Regions from separate parts of the Streptomyces sp. NPDC021356 genome, predicted to be linked through region 1. Evidence: predicted binding sites of a transcription regulator. Region 1 holds the regulator's gene; each other region holds the start of a gene.
The links. Region 1 encodes HrcA, which represses chaperone genes, less so after heat shock. Its sites were predicted from a motif close to TTNGCACTCNGNNNNNCNGAGTGCNAA; they were not measured.

Region 2: a site for HrcA is predicted at 3,125-3,151, ahead of groL (chaperonin GroEL). Genes of this name have one in related genera too.
Region 3: a site for HrcA is predicted at 2,655-2,681, ahead of groES (co-chaperone GroES). Genes of this name have one in related genera too.

Annotation. Positions count from the first base shown of each region.
Region 1 is NZ_JBFACU010000021.1:57,527-62,218, reverse strand. Features, by position in the region: gene AB0G56_RS26525 (DUF3097 domain-containing protein) at 44-850, opposite strand; gene AB0G56_RS26520 (MBL fold metallo-hydrolase) at 883-1,626, opposite strand; gene hrcA (heat-inducible transcriptional repressor HrcA) at 1,774-2,790, shown strand; gene dnaJ (molecular chaperone DnaJ) at 2,791-3,927, shown strand; gene AB0G56_RS26505 (nitronate monooxygenase) at 4,049-4,692, shown strand, end outside.
Region 2 is NZ_JBFACU010000007.1:180,294-184,985, forward strand. Features, by position in the region: gene AB0G56_RS11640 (NADH:flavin oxidoreductase) at 4-1,155, opposite strand; gene groL (chaperonin GroEL) at 1,340-2,962, opposite strand; gene AB0G56_RS11650 (cold-shock protein) at 3,292-3,495, opposite strand; gene AB0G56_RS11655 (MoaD/ThiS family protein) at 3,928-4,203, opposite strand; gene thrC (threonine synthase) at 4,200-4,692, opposite strand, start outside.
Region 3 is NZ_JBFACU010000016.1:110,732-115,423, reverse strand. Features, by position in the region: gene AB0G56_RS22785 (ester cyclase) at 1-363, shown strand, start outside; gene groL (chaperonin GroEL) at 457-2,082, opposite strand; gene groES (co-chaperone GroES) at 2,200-2,508, opposite strand; gene AB0G56_RS22770 (polysaccharide deacetylase family protein) at 2,829-3,668, opposite strand; gene AB0G56_RS22765 (polysaccharide deacetylase family protein) at 3,665-4,621, opposite strand.

The sequences.
Region 1 (4,692 bases):
GGCCGCCGGGTACGCGCCGATCGGGCCTCGCGCCGGACAGGGCCTACGCGGGGTCCGTCACGAAATCGATCAGCTGCTCGACCCGGCCCAGCAGCTCCGGCTCCAGGTCCTTGTACGACCGCACCCGCGCGAGGATCCCCTGCCAGGCGGCGCCCGTGTTGTCCGGCCAGCCCAGCGCGCGGCAGACGCCCGTCTTCCAGTCCTGGCCGCGCGGGATCCGGGGCCAGGCCTCGATGCCGAGGGAGGACGGCTTCACGGCCTCCCAGACGTCGATGTACGGATGGCCGACGACCAGGGCGTGCTCGCTGGTCACCGCCTCGGCGATGCGCCACTCCTTGCTGCCCGGCACGAGGTGGTCCACGAGGACGCCGAGGCGGGCGTCCGGGCCGGGCGCGAACTCGGCGACGATCGCCGGCAGGTCGTCGACGCCCTCCAGGTACTCGACGACGACCCCCTCGATGCGCAGGTCGTCGCCCCACACCTTCTCGACCAGCTCGGCGTCGTGCCGGCCCTCCACGTAGATGCGCCCGGCGCGGGCCACGCGCGCGCGTGCACCGGCGACGGCGACCGAACCGGAGGCCGTACGGGTGGGGCGTACCGGACCGGCGGCGGGCCGCACCAGCGTCACCGGCCGCCCCTCCAGCAGGAACCCCCGGGGCTGGAGCGGGAACACCCGGTGCTTGCCGAAGCGGTCCTCCAGGGTCACCGTGCCCGCCTCGCAGCGGATCACCGCGCCGCAGAATCCGGTCGCCGGTTCCTCGACGACCAGCCCGGGCTCGGCCGCCACCTCCGGCACCGGCGGCGACTTCTTCTTCCAGGGAGGGGTCAGATCGGCGGAGTACTGGCGCATTCGAGTGACGATATGGAGATCTCCGGCGGTGATCAGCGCGACACGCCGAAGCGCGCCGCCAGCGCGTCCCGCTGGGCCCGGACGAAGGCCGCGTCGACCACCGCGCCGTGCCCGGGGACGTACAGCGCGTCCTCGCCGCCCACCTCCAGCAGGCGGTCCAGCGCGTCCGGCCACCGCTCCGGTACGGCGTCGGGGCCCGCCTGCGGCTCACCGGACTCCTCGACGAGGTCACCGCAGAAGACCACCGGCCGGTCCGCCGGCCGCTCGCCCGGCACCACCACGGCGAGGTCGTGTGCGGTGTGCCCGGGTCCCACGTTCGCCAGCAGCACCTCCCGGCCGCCGCCCAGCGGGACGGTCAGCCGGTCGCGGACCTCCCGGCCGGGGCGCACCAGGGCATCGGCGGCCTCCTCGGCCGCCCGTGCGTCCAGCCCCTGGCGGACCCCGTCCGCGCGCAGCTCCGCGCGCTCGCGCTCGTCGCCGAGCAGCGCGCCCGCCCCCTCGGCGGCGAAGACCTCGGTCGCCTCGAAGGCCGCCGCCCCGAAGACGTGGTCGAAGTGGAGGTGCGTGAGCGCGAGAAGAGTCACACCGCCACCGGTCAGCTCCCGCGCCCGCGCCCGCAGCCACGCGCCCTCCGCGAGGGACGACCCCGTGTCCACCCACAGCGCCGCACCGTCCCCGACGACCAGTCCGGCGGTGCAGTCCCACACCGGCAGCCGCAGCCGGCCGACCCCGCCCGCCAGCCGCTCCCAGCCCAGCTCTTCCCAAGTCATGGTCATACCGCGACGCTAAGGCAGGCCCGCCCTTCCGCGGACCGGTCTTGCCCCCGGCGTACCCGACGGCCGTACACTGGGCCGGGGGATGCTGGCACTCGTATGCGCCGAGTGCCAGGTGGGAACCGAGGGACGACTCTGGAGGTGCGTGCGATGCTCAGCGAGCGAAGGCTGCAGGTGCTGCGCGCCATCGTCCAGGACTACGTCGGCACCGAGGAGCCGGTGGGCTCCAAGGCCCTCACCGAGCGGCACAACCTCGGCGTCTCACCGGCCACCGTCCGCAACGACATGGCGGCCCTGGAGGACGAGGGCTTCATCGCCCAGCCGCACACCAGCGCCGGCCGCATCCCCACCGACAAGGGGTACCGCCTCTTCGTCGACAAGCTCGCCGGGGTCAAGCCGATGACCGCGCCCGAGCGGCGCGCCATCCAGAACTTCCTCGACGGCGCGGTCGACCTCGACGACGTGGTGGCCCGCACGGTGCGGCTGCTGGCGCAGCTGACCCGGCAGGTCGCCGTGGTGCAGTACCCCTCGCTGACCCGTTCGACCGTCCGGCACGTGGAACTGCTCTCGCTCGCCCCCGCGCGCGTGATGCTCGTGCTGATCACGGACACCGGACGGGTCGAGCAGCGGATGATCGACTGTCCGGCGCCCTTCGGCGAGACGTCCCTGGCGGATCTGCGCGCGCGGCTGAACAGCCGGGTCGCGGGCCGCCGCTTCGCGGACGTGCCGCAGCTGGTGGAGGACCTCCCCGACGGCTTCGACCTGGAGGACCGGGGCGCGGTCGCCACCGTGCTCTCCGCCCTCCTGGAGACCCTCGTCGAGGAGAACGAGGAGCGGCTGATGATCGGCGGCACCGCCAACCTCACCCGCTTCGGACACGACTTCCCCCTCACCATCCGGCCCGTCCTGGAGGCGCTGGAGGAGCAGGTCGTCCTGCTCAAGCTGCTCGGTGAGACACAGGATCCGGGCATGACCGTGCGCATCGGTCACGAGAACGCACACGAAGGACTCAACTCCACGTCCATCGTGTCGGTGGGCTACGGTTCGGGCGGCGAGGCAGTCGCCAAGCTCGGCGTGGTCGGACCGACCCGCATGGACTACCCGGGAACGATGGGAGCGGTACGCGCAGTGGCACGGTACGTCGGACAGATCCTGGCGGAGTCGTAAGTGGCCACGGACTACTACGCCGTTCTCGGCGTGCGCCGCGACGCGTCGCAGGATGAGATCAAGAAGGCGTTCCGTCGGCTCGCGCGCGAGCTGCACCCGGACGTCAACCCGGATCCGAAGACCCAGGAGCGGTTCAAGGAGATCAACGCCGCCTACGAGGTGCTGTCGGACCCGCAGAAGAAGCAGGTCTACGACCTCGGCGGCGATCCGCTCTCGCAGTCCGGCGGAGCCGGCGCGGGCGGCTTCGGGGCCGGTTCCTTCGGCAACTTCTCCGACATCATGGACGCGTTCTTCGGCACGGCGTCGCAGCGCGGACCGCGCTCGCGCACCCGCCGGGGCCAGGACGCGATGATCCGGCTGGAGGTGGAGCTGGACGAGGCTGCCTTCGGCACGACGAAGGACATCCAGGTCGACACGGCCGTCGTCTGCACCACCTGCAACGGCGAGGGCGCCGCGCCCGGCACCACCGCGCAGACCTGTGACATGTGCCGCGGCCGCGGTGAGGTCTCGCAGGTCACCCGGTCCTTCCTGGGCCAGGTCATGACCTCCCGCCCCTGCCCGCAGTGCCAGGGCTTCGGCACCGTCGTGCCGACCCCGTGCCCGGAGTGCGCCGGTGACGGCCGCATCCGCGCCCGCCGCACGCTGACGGTGAAGATCCCGGCCGGTGTGGACAACGGCACGCGGATCCAGCTCGCGGGCGAGGGCGAGGTCGGCCCGGGCGGCGGCCCGGCCGGCGACCTCTACGTCGAGATCCACGAACTGCCGCACCAGACCTTCCAGCGGCGCGGTGACGACCTGCACTGCACGGTCACGATCCCGATGACCGCGGCGTCCCTCGGCACCAAGGTGCCGCTGGAGACCCTGGACGGCATGGAGGAGGTCGACATCCGGCCCGGCACGCAGTCCGGCCAGTCGATCCCGCTGCACGGCCGCGGCGTCACGCACCTGCGCGGCGGCGGCCGGGGCGACCTCATCGTGCACGTCGAGGTCCAGACCCCGACCAAGCTCGACCCCGAGCAGGAGCGCCTGCTGCGCGAGCTGGCCGAACTGCGCGGCGAGGAACGCCCCCAGGGCCAGTTCCAGCCGGGGCAGCAGGGGTTGTTCTCGCGGTTGAAGGACGCGTTCAACGGGCGTTGAGCCGGGCGGCGACCCCGCGATGCACGTCCCAGGGCAGCCGCCGACGTCGGTGGCTGCCCTCGGCATATGCCGGAGGACGCCCGGATTCGGTGCCGTACGGAGGACGTGACACCATGCGGTCATGTCCTCCGCATTGTCCGCACTGACCGATCTCTTCCCCCATCCGATCGTGCAGGCCCCGATGGCGGGCGGCCCCTCCGGGCCGCAGCTCGCCGCCGCGGTGTCCGAGGCCGGCGGGCTGGGCTTCCTGGCCGCCGGGTACAAGACGGCGGACGGCATGTACCAGGAGATCAAGCAGGTGCGCGGGCTGACCGGCCGCCCCTTCGGCGTGAACGTCTTCATGCCCCAGCCGGAGCTTGCGGAATCCGGCGCCGTCGACCTCTACGCCCAGCAACTGGCCGGCGAGGCCACCTGGTACGAGACCGAGCTGGGCGACACCGACTGCGGACGGGACGACGGCTACGACGTCAAACTCGCCGTCCTCCTGGACGACCCGGTCCCGGTGGTCTCCTTCCACTTCGGCGTCCCCACCCGCGAGGTCGTCGACTCCCTGCACCGCGTCGGCACGTACGCCCTGGTCACCGCGACCACCGTCGAGGAGGCGCTGGCCGTGGCGCGGGCGGGCGCGGACGCGGTGATCGCGCAGGGCGTGGAGGCGGGCGGTCACCAGGGCGCCCACCGCGACCAGCCGGAGAACGACGGCGCCGGCATCGGCGTCCTCTCCCTGGTCGCGCAGCTCCGCGAGGCCGTGGACCTGCCGATCAT
Region 2 (4,692 bases), on a different contig from region 1:
GGCTCAGCTCAGGGTGGCCAGCGCCGCCGCGTCGAACGGCTTCAGCTCCGCGAAACGGTCACCGAGCACCTTCGCCGCCCACTCGGGGTCCTGGAGCAGCGCCCGCCCCACGGCCACCAGGTCGAACTCGTCGCGCTCCAGCCGGTCCAGCAGGTTGTCGATGCCGCCGACCGCGGCGCCCTCCCCCTGGAGCCCGCGGAGGAAGTCGCCGCCGTCCAGGCCGACCGAGCCGACGGTGACGACCGGCCTGCCGGTGAGCTTCTTCGTCCAGCCCGCGAGGTTGAGGTCCGAGCCCTCGAACTCCGGGAGCCAGTACCGGCGGGTGGAGGCGTGGAAGGCGTCCACCCCGGCCGCCGCCAGCGGGGCCAGGATCGCCTCCAGCTCCTGCGGTGTCCCGGCGAGCCGGGCGTCGTAGGCCTCCTGCTTCCACTGCGAGTAGCGGAAGAGGACCGGGAAGCCGGGCGAGACGGCCGCGCGGACCGCCGCGACGACCTCCGCCGCGAACTTCGTCCGCACCACCGGGTCGCCGCCGTAGGCGTCCGTACGGCGGTTGGTGCCGGCCCACAGGAACTGGTCCAGCAGGTAGCCGTGGGCGCCGTGGATCTCCACGCCGTCGAAACCGATGCGCTCCGCCGCGCCCGCCGCCTCGGCGAAGGCCCCGATCACGTCGTCCAGGTCGGTCCGCGTCATCGCCCGGCCGTCCCCGGTGCCGTCCAGGCGCAGCCCGGAGGGGCCGACCGGCGGCGCGTCCGGGAACGGGGGCCGGCCCTCCTGGCGGACCATGCCGACGTGCCACAGCTGCGGCACGATCGTGCCACCCGCCGCGTGCACGGCCCCGGCGACGCGCGCCCAGCCCGCGAGCTGCTCCTGCCCGTGGAAGCGCGGCACCCTGCTGCTCGCCCCGGCCGAAGGGTGCCCGACGTACGTGCCCTCGGTGATGACCAGCCCCACCCCGGCGGCGGCCCGGCGGGCGTAGTAGGAGCACACGTCCTCACCCGGGACGCCACCGGGCGAGAACTGGCGGGTCATCGGGGCCATCGCTATCCGGTTGGGGACGGTCAGGCCGTTCAGGGTGACGGGCCGGGAGAGGATGCGGGCCGCGCGGGAGATGGACTGCGCCCCGGGGACGGTACCGGGGGTGGTGGTGTGGGTCATACGAGGGGCTCCTCGGAGGGACGGCGAAGACCTGCCAACTGCATACCGCATGGTATGTGGACGTGTGCCCGCCCCCTCTTCCAGGGCGTGCCCCTCCACGGTGTGCCCTGGACACGCCCGAGGGCGGCACCCCCTGTCGCCAGGGAGTGCCGCCCTCGGAAAGGACGAGCCCGATCCGTGCGGATCAGAAGTCCATGTCACCGCCCGGCATGCCGCCCGGAGCGGCCGCGGCGGCCTTCTCCGGCTTGTCGGCGATGACGGCCTCGGTGGTGAGGAACAGCGCGGCGATCGACGCGGCGTTCTGCAGCGCGGAGCGCGTCACCTTCGCCGGGTCGATGATGCCCTCGGCGACCAGGTCGACGTACTCGCCGGTCGCGGCGTTCAGGCCGTGACCCGGGGTCAGGTTGCGCACCTTCTCCACCACGACGCCGCCCTCGAGGCCGGCGTTGACGGCGATCTGCTTCAGCGGAGCCTCGAGCGCCAGCTTGACGGCGGCGGCACCGGTGGCCTCGTCGCCGTCCAGCTCCAGCTTCTCGAACACCTGGGAGGCCTGCAGCAGGGCCACGCCACCACCGGCGACGATGCCCTCCTCGACGGCCGCCTTGGCGTTGCGCACGGCGTCCTCGATGCGGTGCTTGCGCTCCTTCAGCTCGACCTCGGTGGCGGCACCGGCCTTGATGACGGCCACGCCGCCCGCGAGCTTCGCCAGGCGCTCCTGGAGCTTCTCGCGGTCGTAGTCGGAGTCGCTGTTCTCGATCTCGGCGCGGATCTGGTTCACCCGGCCGCCGACCTGCTCCGAGGAGCCGGCACCGTCGACGATGGTGGTCTCGTCCTTGGTGATGACCACCTTGCGGGCCTTGCCCAGCAGGTCGAGGGTGGCGTTCTCCAGCTTGAGGCCGACCTCCTCGGAGATGACCTCGCCGCCCGTGAGGATGGCGATGTCGCCGAGCATGGCCTTGCGGCGGTCGCCGAAGCCCGGGGCCTTGACGGCGACGGACTTGAAGGTGCCGCGGATCTTGTTGACGACCAGGGTCGACAGGGCCTCGCCCTCGACGTCCTCGGCGATGATCAGCAGCGGCTTGCCCGACTGCATGACCTTCTCCAGGAGCGGGAGCAGGTCCTTGACCGAGGAGATCTTGGAGTTGGCGATGAGGATGTACGGGTCCTCGAGCACCGCCTCCATGCGCTCCATGTCGGTCGCGAAGTAGGCGGAGATGTAGCCCTTGTCGAAGCGCATGCCCTCGGTGAGCTCGAGCTCCAGACCGAAGGTCTGCGACTCCTCGACGGTGATGACGCCTTCCTTGCCGACCTTGTCCATGGCCTCGGCGATCAGCTCGCCGATCTGGGTGTCGGCGGCGGAGATGGAGGCGGTGGAGGCGATCTGCTCCTTGGTCTCGACCTCCTTGGCCTGGTCGAGCAGGGCGGCGGAGACGGCCTCGACGGCCTTCTCGATACCGCGCTTCAGGGCCATCGGGTTGGCGCCGGCGGCCACGTTGCGCAGGCCCTCGCGGACCAGGGCCTGGGCGAGCACGGTCGCGGTGGTCGTACCGTCACCGGCGACGTCGTCCGTCTTCTTGGCGACTTCCTTGACCAGCTCGGCGCCGATCTTCTCGTACGGGTCCTCGAGCTCGATCTCCTTGGCGATGGAGACACCATCGTTGGTGATCGTGGGGGCGCCCCACTTCTTCTCGAGGACGACGTTGCGGCCCTTGGGGCCGAGCGTCACCTTGACGGCGTCCGCGAGCTGGTTCATGCCGCGCTCGAGGCCGCGCCGCGCCTCCTCGTCGAACGCGATGATCTTGGCCATGTGAAGTGGTCCCTCCAGGACTGGGGGTGATTCCTTCGGACCGCGCCCGCGCCCGCGACGGACGGCTCGCCGGCCTTGTGGTTCCTTGCCCCACACGGCCTGCGGGCCTCACCGACCCGGTCCTTCGTTGTCACTCTCACCTTCAGAGTGCTAACGCAATGATTAGCACTCGGCATGGTCGAGTGCAAGCGCCTGGGGGGTGACCCGCAGTGGATCAGCCGGGGGCGAACGGAGGCGTACCGGCACGGCCCGGCGAGGCGGGGCGGGGCGGGGACGGACGAAGGGCCCGCACCCCCAAGGGAGGTGCGGGCCCTTCGCGTGAAGTACGTTCAGGCGGTGACGCGAACCATGTCGGCCTGCGGGCCCTTCTGACCCTGCGAGATCTCGAACTCGACCCGCTGGCCCTCTTCCAGCGTGCGGTAGCCGTCCATCTGGATCGCGCTGTAGTGGACGAAGACGTCCGCACCACCGTCGACCGCGATGAAGCCGTACCCCTTCTCCGCGTTGAACCACTTGACGGTGCCCTGAGCCATGCCTAACTCCCCTATTACTGGCCCTTGCACAGATCCGCACTTCGCGGATCCGGGTCAGACCTCACCCCCCGTGGATCGGGGGCGTGCGCCGGAACGCGTCGACCGCGGCTGAATGTATCTGTCCAACTGCCGTCTGCAACAGGTCAATCGGACGAGAATTCTGGGCGGGAGCGGTCCGGAATGTGACGAGAATTCAGCCGAACTCAGGGCAAGTCGGGCCCCATAAATCAAGACAAATGCCGCAGAATACCCGCGGATTTTGGCTGTTTCTCATCGGCGGACGGCAGGAATCACCAGGCGCTCACCCCGGAGATCCAGGGGCGCGTTCCCCAACTCTACCGTGCTCAATCCCATGGAATTGCCCCCTCCGCTTCTCTTGCGGAGGGGGCAATTCCCGGCACGCTCGGTCACTGCCATTACCGAAGGTAATGATCAGCCGCCGGCGACCGCCGGAATGATCGAGACGCCCGCGCCGTCCGGGGTCACCGTCTGAAGGCCCTGCTCGAAGCGGACGTCGTCGTCGTTGACGTAGACGTTGACGAAGCGGCGCAGCTTGCCCTGGTCGTCCAGGACGCGCGCGGCGATGCCCGTGTGGTTCTTCTCCAGGTCGGAGATGACATCGGCGAGGGTGGTGCCCTCGGCGCTCACCTCGGCCTGTCCGCCGGTGTAGGTGCGCAGGATGGTGGGGATGCGAACGGTCACGCTCATGATGCGAGGCCAGCCTCTCGGAAGGAGTCCAGGGTCGGGCGGATGGTGGCGGTCAGGCCGGTGCCGGCCACCGCGTCCAGGGTCTTCAGGCCGTCACCCGTGTTCAGGACGACGGTGGTCTTCGTCGGGTCGAGGACGCCGGCTTCGATCAGCTTCTTCGTGACGCCGACCGTCACGCCGCCCGCGGTCTCCGCGAAGATGCCCTCGGTGCGGGCGAGCAGCTTGATCGCGTCGACGACCTGATCGTCCGTCACATCCTCCACCGCTCCCCCGGTGCGGCGCGCGATGTCCAGGACGTACGGGCCGTCGGCGGGGTTGCCGATGGCGAGGGACTTGGCGATGGTGTTCGGCTTCTGCGGCCGGACGACGTCGTGCCCGGCCTTGAAGGCGGTGGACACCGGCGAGCAGCCCTCGGCCTGCGCGCCGAAGACCTTGTACGGCTTGTCCTCGACCAGGCCGAGCCGGATCAGCTCGCGCAGGCCCTTGTCG
Region 3 (4,692 bases), on a different contig from region 1:
CTGCCCCCGCTCAACGACCTGATCGACGAGGACTGCCACAGCCACGATCCGGTCAATGCGCAGGACACCATCGGTCTGGACGCGATCCGGCGCGAGTACCGGATGTGGCGGGACGCCTTCGACTTCGCCTTCACCGTCGAGGACGCGATCACGCAGGACGACCGCGCCTGCGCCCGCTGGTCGTGGGACGCCGTCCACCGCGGCGAGTTCCTGGGCATCGCCCCCACCGGGCGGCGGGTCACCATGACCGGCACGACCCTCTTCCGGTGCGGCCCGCACGGCAAGTTCACCGAGCTGTGGTGGCAGCGCGACCAGCTGGGCCTGATGCAGCAGCTGGGGGCGCTGGACGAGCTGGAGAACTGAGCGGGCCGGCCGACCTCGCCGGCGGCGGACACGCCGGTGCCCGGCACCCCTTCCGGGGTGCCGGGCACCGGCGGTTCAGCTCGGCGTGTCGCCTCAGTGGGCGTGGCCGTGGCCGTGGCCCGCGGCGGCCGGCTCTTCCTCTTCCTTCTTCTCGACGACCAGGGTCTCGGTCGTCAGGAGGAGGGAGGCGATGGAAGCCGCGTTCTCCAGGGCGGAGCGGGTGACCTTGACCGGGTCGATGACGCCGGCCTTGACCAGGTCGCCGTACTCGCCGGTGGCGGCGTTGTAGCCGCTGCCCTTGTCCAGCTCGGCGACCTTGGAGACGATGACGTAGCCCTCCAGGCCGGCGTTCTCCGCGATCCAGCGCAGCGGCTCGACGGCGGCGCGGCGGACGACGGAGACACCGGTGGCCTCGTCGCCGGTCTTGTCGAGGTTGCCCTCCAGGACCTTCACGGCGTGGACCAGAGCGGAGCCACCACCGGAGACGATGCCCTCCTCGACCGCGGCGCGGGTCGCGGAGATGGCGTCCTCCAGACGGTGCTTCTTCTCCTTCAGCTCCACCTCGGTGGCGGCGCCGACCTTGATCACGCACACGCCGCCGGCCAGCTTCGCGAGGCGCTCCTGGAGCTTCTCGCGGTCCCAGTCGGAGTCGGTGGACTCGATCTCGGCCTTGATCTGCGCGATGCGGCCCTGGACGTCCGACTTGTCGCCGGCGCCGTCGACGATCGTGGTGTCGTCCTTGGTGACGGTGACGCGGCGGGCGGAACCGAGGACGTCGAGACCGACCTGGTCGAGCTTGAGGCCGACCTCCTCGGAGATGACGGTGGCGCCGGTGAGGACGGCCATGTCCTGGAGCATCGCCTTGCGGCGGTCGCCGAAGCCGGGGGCCTTCACCGCGGTGGCGTTGAAGGTGCCGCGGATCTTGTTGACGACGAGGGTGGAGAGGGCCTCGCCCTCGACGTCCTCGGCGATGATCAGCAGCGGCTTCGAGGCGTTCGCCTGGATGATCTTCTCCAGCAGCGGCAGCAGGTCCGCGATGGAGGAGATCTTGCCCTGGTTGATCAGGATGTACGGGTCGTCGAGGACGGCCTCCATACGCTCCTGGTCGGTGACGAAGTACGGCGAGAGGTAGCCCTTGTCGAAGGCCATGCCCTCGGTGAAGTCCAGCTCCAGACCGAAGGTGTTGGACTCCTCGACGGTGATGACGCCGTCCTTGCCGACCTTGTCCATCGCCTCGGCGATCAGCTCGCCGACCTGCTGGTCCTGGGCGGACAGCGCGGCCACTGCGGCGATGTCGGACTTCTCGTCGATCGGGCGGGCCGAGGCGAGCAGGTCGTCGGAGACGGCCTTGACCGCGGCGTCGATGCCCTTCTTCAGCAGCGCCGGGGAGGCACCCGCGGCGACGTTCTTCAGTCCCTCGCGCACCAGCGCCTGGGCGAGCACGGTGGCGGTGGTGGTGCCGTCACCCGCGATGTCGTTGGTCTTGGTCGCCACCTCCTTGACCAGCTGGGCGCCGAGGTTCTCGTACGGGTCCTCGACCTCGACCTCCCGGGCGATGGTGACGCCGTCGTTGGTGATGGTCGGGGCGCCGAACTTCTTGTCGATGACGACGTTGCGGCCCTTGGGGCCGATCGTCACCTTGACCGTGTCGGCGAGCTTGTTGACGCCGCGCTCGAGGGCGCGACGGGCGTCCTCGTCGAACTTCAGGATCTTCGCCATGGCAGCGGGAGCCCTCTCGGAAATCTTGGGTGAAAAAGAAACTGCGCCCCGGGCGCCCGGCTTCTTATCGGTCGCGGGGGCCAGGGGCGCAGCTCACAGCAGAAACGCTGAGGTGACTTACTTCTCGATGATCGCGAGAACGTCGCGAGCCGAGAGGACGAGGTACTCCTCGTTGTTGTACTTCACCTCGGTGCCGCCGTACTTGCTGTAGAGCACGACGTCGCCGACCTTGACGTCGAGCGGAAGACGGTTGCCGTCCTCGAAGCGGCCCGGGCCCACGGCCAGGACGACGCCCTCCTGGGGCTTCTCCTTGGCGGTGTCCGGGATGACCAGGCCAGAGGCCGTGGTCTGCTCGGCGTCGAGCGGCTGGACCACGATGCGGTCCTCGAGCGGCTTGATGGCAACCTTGGTGCTGGCGGTCGTCACGATCCGACCTCCCCCTTCGGAGATCTCACGGGGTTAACTGTCTGAGGTGGCGACCAGGTCGATCCGTCGTCGCGGGTGCCGGACCTGCCCGTCGCGTTGTTGGCACTCTCCGGTGGGGAGTGCCAGAGCCGAGACTATGACCGCGATTAGCACTCGGTCAAGCGGAGTGCCAATTGCCGTGCGGCGCGTCGGGCCGGGGGACGTTCCCGCGGGGCGGTCGTGCAGGTGCCGTCCGCTTCTGGGAGCGGCCCTGGGGCTGCCGGCCCGGACCCCCGCTCTCGGCCTGGGCGGCCTCGTCCTCGGACGCCGGACAGGCCCACTCACCGCAGGTAGTCCTGCAGCCTTCCGACCGTCAGGCCCTCCGCCTCGATGCCGCGCAGCAGGGCTGTCGTGCGTTCGCGCAGCGTCGGGCCGTCGAGGTCGTCGTCGTCCGAGGTGACCAGGAGGATGTCGCCGGGGCGCAGGCTGCGGCGGCCATGGGTGAAGCGCAGGCGGGTCTCCGTCATCGAGGCGCGCCACAGCACGACGGTGGAGACACCGCAGTCGGCCGCGGCGCGCAGGGTCGTGGTGTCGTAGGAGCCGTAGGGCGGCCTGAAGAGGCGGGAGCGGACGCCGAAGCGGGCGTGGAGCTTGTCGCGCTGGCCGCAGATCTCGGCGCGCTGGCCGGCGTAGGGCAGGCCGCGCAGGGCCGGGTGTTCCAGGGTGTGGTTCTCCAGGGCCGCGCCGACCGACAGCAGGCGCGCGAAGTGCCCGTAGCCCGGCCCGACGACGCTGTCCGTGAGGAACATGCTGACCGGCAGCCGCAGTTCGCGCACCATGTCGACGAAGCGCGGATCGCGCTCGGCGCCGTCGTCGTACGTGAGGAAGACGACCCGGTCGGGGGTGTCGACGCGGTCGATCACCGCGGGCGTCGCGGCGGCCGCCGCACGGGGCGAGGGGCGGGCCGGCGGGCGCGGGGGCGCGGGCAGCGGGGCGGCCAGGCCCCAGCGGCGGTAGGGCCGGCGCGTGGGCGCGGCCTGGCCCGCCGGCCGTACCCGCTGCGCGGCCTTGCGGCCCAGCCGTTCGATCGGGTCCACGGACGAGGCGCAGCCGGCCAGGAGCAGCAGCACGGCCGCGAGCAGCGCCGCGGCCGTGCGCCGCGGCCACGGCCGCGGTCTCACAGGTAGTCCTCCAGCCGGGCCACCGCGTACCCCTTGGCGGTCGCGTAGTTCAGGAAACGGCGCATGTCGTCGGCCATGGTGCCGTTCCACTCCTCGCGTCCGCGGAAGTGGGTGAGCACGATGTCGCCGGGGCGCAGCCGCTTGTCGTCCTCGCGGAACTCCCAGTGGTCGACGTAGACCTCCTCGTTCCAGATCGGCGCGTACCTGATGCCGCAGGACTTGGCGGCGCGCAGGGTGTCCTGGTTGTAGTTGCCGTAGGGCGGGCGCAGGAGCCGGGGGCGCTCGCCGAACTGCTTCTGCATGATGTCCTGCATGTCGCAGATCTCGCGGCGCTGCTCGTCGTAGGACAGGCCGGGCAGGTAGGGGTGGTGCAGGGTGTGGTTGTTCAGGGTGTTGCCCAGGGACTGCGCCTTGCGGAAGTAGCCGTAGTCGTCCTTGACGAGGTAGTTGCTGAGGAAGGCCGTGTAGGGGACCTTCAGGTCGTTCATCATGCGCAGGAAGGCGGGGTCCTTCTCGGCGCCGTCGTCGATGGTGAGGAAGAGGACCTTGTCCTTGGTGGGGACGGTGGTGAAGACCGGGGGCAGGTTCCAGTCCTCCTGGTGGGCCACCTCGAAGCCGGCCCGGGCGTGGATCCTCGGCTTCACGGCCGGTGGCGGCGGGGGCAGGAGCGGGGCCTGGCTCAGGCCCCAGCGCCTGGCCGCGGCGGCGCGGGCGGCGGCGGAGACCTTGAGCCGGGTGGCGTAGGAGTCGAGGGCGCGGGCGGGAGGCGCCTGGAGGCGCTGCTGGCCCGGGGCGGGGCGCACCGGGGCGTCCGGCCGGGCGCAGCCGGAGGCGAGGGCGGCGACGGCGAGGGCACCGAGCCCGGCGCGCAGCACCGCCTTGCGTCCCGGACGGCCTGGGGCGCACAGAGGACCCAGGGGACTATTTTTGTCATTTTGTACTACTGTGCTCATGGCGCCGGATCCTCGCAGGCCCCCGCCCCGAACCCGCGGCGACACCGCGACCGGCGGCGCACCGTCCACCG